2 regions of the Cronobacter sakazakii genome follow, and region 1 is predicted to be linked to the other one. Evidence: predicted binding sites of a transcription regulator. Region 1 holds the regulator's gene; the other holds the start of a gene.
What was found. The regulator CRP, encoded in region 1, controls carbon source genes, mostly activating them, when cyclic AMP is high. The targets are predictions, from matches to a motif close to ATGTGANNNNNNTCACAT.

Region 1 (2,202 bases):
CCTGCCGGGCCGTCCGTCATCTCATGACGCTTCAATCACTTCATACGAATGGGTGATGTTGACCCCTTTACCGAGCATCAGCGCCACTGAGCAATACTTCTCTGCCGACAGATCCACCGCGCGCGACACTGCCGCGTCTTTCAGGGCTTTGCCTGTCACCACAAAATGCAGATTGATATGCGTAAACAGACGCGGCGCTTCTTCGCGACGCTCTGACGTCAGCTTCACTTCGCAGTCGGTCACGTCGTGACGGCCTTTTTGCAGAATAGAGACAACATCAATCGCGCTGCAGCCACCTGCGGCCATCAAAACCATTTCCATCGGGCTCGGCGCTTTGTCGCCAGAGTTGCCGTCCATCAGGATCTGATGCCCGGAGGCGGACTCGCCCAGGAAGGTTAACCCTTCCACCCATTTCACTCGTGCATGCATGTTAATCACTCCAGGCTATTCATTTTTCTGACAGATTACGCGCGCGCGACGTCAGAGGCAATGGAAGGGCGACCTGCGTCAAGCTGAAACGAGACAACAGGAGACACCTGAGAAAAGCTATGCTAAAACAGTCTGGATGCAGCGGCGATACATTGATGTTACGCATGTATGCAGAGGAGAAGATAATTTATCGGCTGCGACGTCCACGGACAGCCAACTTCCCAGGACTCGGGAAGATGATGAATGCAAAGCCAGACAGGGGTTACGCGCCCTGTCTTTGGAGCCAGTTTAAAACAGAGGATAACCGCGCATGGTGCTTGGCAAACCGCAAACAGACCCGACTCTTGAATGGTTCTTGTCACATTGCCACATTCATAAGTATCCATCTAAGAGCACGCTGATTCACCAGGGTGAAAAAGCGGAGACGCTGTATTACATCGTTAAAGGCTCAGTGGCAGTGCTGATCAAAGATGAAGAGGGCAAGGAGATGATCCTCTCGTACCTGAATCAGGGTGACTTCATCGGCGAACTGGGTTTGTTCGAGGAAGGTCAGGAGCGCAGCGCCTGGGTTCGCGCTAAAACTGCCTGTGAAGTGGCTGAAATCTCCTACAAAAAATTCCGTCAGCTGATCCAGGTTAACCCGGATATTCTGATGCGTCTTTCCTCGCAGATGGCTCGCCGCCTGCAAGTTACCTCTGAGAAAGTGGGCAACCTCGCCTTCCTCGACGTGACTGGCCGCATCGCGCAGACCCTTCTGAACCTGGCGAAACAGCCGGACGCGATGACCCATCCTGACGGGATGCAGATCAAAATCACGCGTCAGGAAATCGGCCAGATCGTCGGCTGCTCCCGCGAAACCGTTGGCCGCATTCTGAAAATGCTCGAAGATCAAAACCTGATCTCCGCCCACGGGAAAACCATCGTGGTTTACGGAACCCGCTAAAAAATCAAAAAACGGCGTGTCGCTTCGGTAACACGCCGTTTTTGTATCTATACTTCTCCCCTATGTGGCGTCGTCTTATCTATCACCCTGAAATTAATTACGCTTTACGGCAAACGCTCATCTTAAGCCTGCCGGTGGCGGTCGGGTTGATGCTGGGCCATCTTCAACAAGGGTTACTGTTTTCACTCGTTCCCGCCTGCTGCAACATTGCCGGTCTCGATACCCCGCACAAACGCTTTTTTAAACGCTTGATCATCGGCGCATCGCTGTTTGCGCTGAGCAGCCTGGCGGTGCAGCTGTTGCTGCTGCAGTCTGTGCCGCTGCCGCTCATTCTGCTGATGCTGGCGCTGCTGCTTGGCGTGACGGCGGAAATCAGCCCGCTGCATGCGCGTCTGTTGCCCGCCTCGCTCATCGCGGCGATCTTTACGTTAAGCCTCGCCGGCAATATGCCCATCTGGCAGCCTATGCTGCTCTATGTGCTCGGCACGCTCTGGTATGGCGCGTTTAACGGTTTCTGGTTCTGGCTGTGGCGCGAGCAGCCGCTGCGTGAATCGTTAAGCATGATTTATAAAAGCCTCGCCGACTACTGCGAAGCCAAATACAGCCTGCTGACGCGCCACACCGAGCCGGAACAGGCGCTGCCGCCGCTGCTGGTGCATCAGCAAAAAGTGGTGGATCAGATAAGCCAGTGCTATCAGCAGTTGCAGATGCTCTCCGCCACTAAGCAGAACGGTTACAAGCGCCTGCTGCGCACGTTTCAGGTGGCGCTGGATCTCCAGGAGCACATCTCGGTGTCGCTGCATCAGCCCGGCGAAGTGCAAAAACTGGTG
Region 2 (2,202 bases), 1.0 Mb from region 1:
CGAGGTCACGTCGCCCACGCCGCCGGTGGAGTGTTTATCCACGACCGGGCCATTGAGGTTAAGGCTTTTCCAGTCCAGCACGGTGCCGGAATCGCGCATAGCCATCGTCAGCGAGACTCGCTCCGGCATGGTCATGTCGTGAAAGAAAATCGTCATCGCCAGCGCGGCGATCTGGCCTTCGGACACGGTGTTATCGCGAATGCCGTTAATAAAAAAGCGGATCTCTTCGTCGCTGAGCGCATGGCCGTCGCGCTTTTTACGAATAATTTCTTGAGCGAGGAACACGGTACCCCCCGTGAATAAGGAAGAACGATGGCGGGTCACGCGAAGCTCCCGCCCGGTAATTCAGTCGGCCTGATGGGCGAAGCGCCATCAGGCACAACGTGGCTTAGTAGCTGCTGGCGCTTTTGCCGTCGCCGTGGCCGAGCGCCTGAAGCAGGCTCGCCAGCAGGCTGGACGCGCCAAAGCGGTAGTGACGGGCATCGGCCCAGTCGGCACCCAGAAGCTCATCAGCCACCGCCAGATATTTGGCCGCATCTTCCGCCGTGCGCACGCCGCCTGCCGGTTTAAAGCCCACGGTTTTCGCCACACCCATATCGCGGATCACTTCCAGCATGATGCGGGCGCTTTCCGGCGTCGCGTTCACCGGCACTTTACCGGTTGAGGTTTTGATGAAATCGGCACCCGCTTTGATGGAGATTTCAGACGCCTTGCGGATCAGGGCTTCTTCTTTCAGCTCGCCGGTTTCGATAATCACTTTCAGCAGTACGTTCGCCGCCGCGCAGGCGTCTTTACAGGCTTTCACCAGATCAAAGCCCACCTGCTCGTTGCCCGCCATCAGCGCGCGATACGGGAAAACCACGTCCACTTCGTCTGCGCCATAGGCGATCGCCGCACGGGTTTCCGCCAGCGCGATATCGATATCGTCGTTGCCGTGCGGGAAGTTGGTGACGGTGGCGATACGGATATCCGGCGTCCCCTGCTCGTTCAGCGTCTTACGGGCGATCGGGATAAAGCGCGGGTAAATACAGACTGCGGCGGTGTTACCCACCGGGGTTTTCGCCTGATGACATAAGGCGATCACTTTTTCATTGGTGTCGTCGTCATTCAGGGTGGTGAGGTCCATCAGTTGCAGTGCACGCAGGCTGCTTTTGGTTAAATCAGTCATAACTTTCTCCAACAAAAAATGCATCTCGGGTGAGAAACTCAACACGTTGGAGCGGTCGTGGTTCCGTGAAGAAGAGCGGCGTTGTCCGCCGTCACGCTGAGATCCGTCTCACCGCACATCATTGCCATCAATGTTAAAATTCTAACACCGACAGGCAGGATGTTTTTGTGCCTTGTTTCACAAATTGCAAAGTCATCATTGCATACTTTGCGCCATTATATGTGATTAACACAACATTATGACAGTCGGATTCGTGCGCCGGAAATAAAAAAGGCTGGCGCGACACCAGCCTGAATATCACCGAAAATGTGAAAATAATAACATTCTCACATCCTGCTACAGCGCGAGAAACAGTCCGGCAATCGTCGCGCTCATCAGGTTAGAGAGCGTACCGGCCGCTACGGCCTTAAGCCCGAGCTGCGCGACTTCGTGGCGGCGGTTGGGTGCCATGCTGCCCAGCCCGCCAATCAGGATGGCGATAGAAGAAAGGTTAGCAAATCCGCACAGCGCGAAAGAGATAATCGCTTTGGTGTGATCAGAGAGCACCTGCAAGCCCGCCGCCGCGACTAGCGCGTCCTCTTTCAGGTATTCGCCGAAATTCATATATGCCACGAATTCGTTAATGATGAGCTTCTGGCCAATAAACGAGCCCGCGACCATCGCCTCATCCCACGGCACGCCGATCAGCCACGCCACCGGTGAGAACAGCCAGCCGAGGATCAGCTGCAACGACAGCTCCGGGTGATTAAACCAGCCGCCGATGCCGGAGAGCATGCCATTCAGCAGCGCGATAAGCGCTACAAACGCCAGCAGCATCGCGCCAACGTTAAGCGCCAGCTGCATCCCGGCGGACGCACCGGAGGCGGCGGCGTCCAGCACGTTCGACGGACTGTCGGGATCGCGCTGCGTGGTATCGAGCTGCGGCGCGTCGTGCGGGGTTTCCGTCTCCGGAATAATGATTTTGGCGAACAGCAGGCCGCCAGGGGCTGCCATAAAGGATGCGGCAATCAGGTATTCCAGCGGTACGCCCATCT

Region 2: the regulator CRP is predicted to act here: its motif matches at 1,388-1,405, upstream of deoC (deoxyribose-phosphate aldolase).

Annotation. Positions count from the first base shown of each region.
Region 1 covers NZ_CP011047.1:1,356,910-1,359,111, reverse strand. Annotated here, with positions in the region: gene CSK29544_RS06275 (OsmC family protein) at 22-429, opposite strand; gene crp (cAMP-activated global transcriptional regulator CRP) at 740-1,372, shown strand; gene CSK29544_RS06265 (YccS/YhfK family putative transporter) at 1,435-2,202, shown strand, end outside.
Region 2 covers NZ_CP011047.1:324,539-326,740, forward strand. Annotated here, with positions in the region: gene deoA (thymidine phosphorylase) at 1-285, opposite strand, end outside; gene deoC (deoxyribose-phosphate aldolase) at 389-1,168, opposite strand; gene CSK29544_RS01490 (NupC/NupG family nucleoside CNT transporter) at 1,505-2,202, opposite strand, start outside.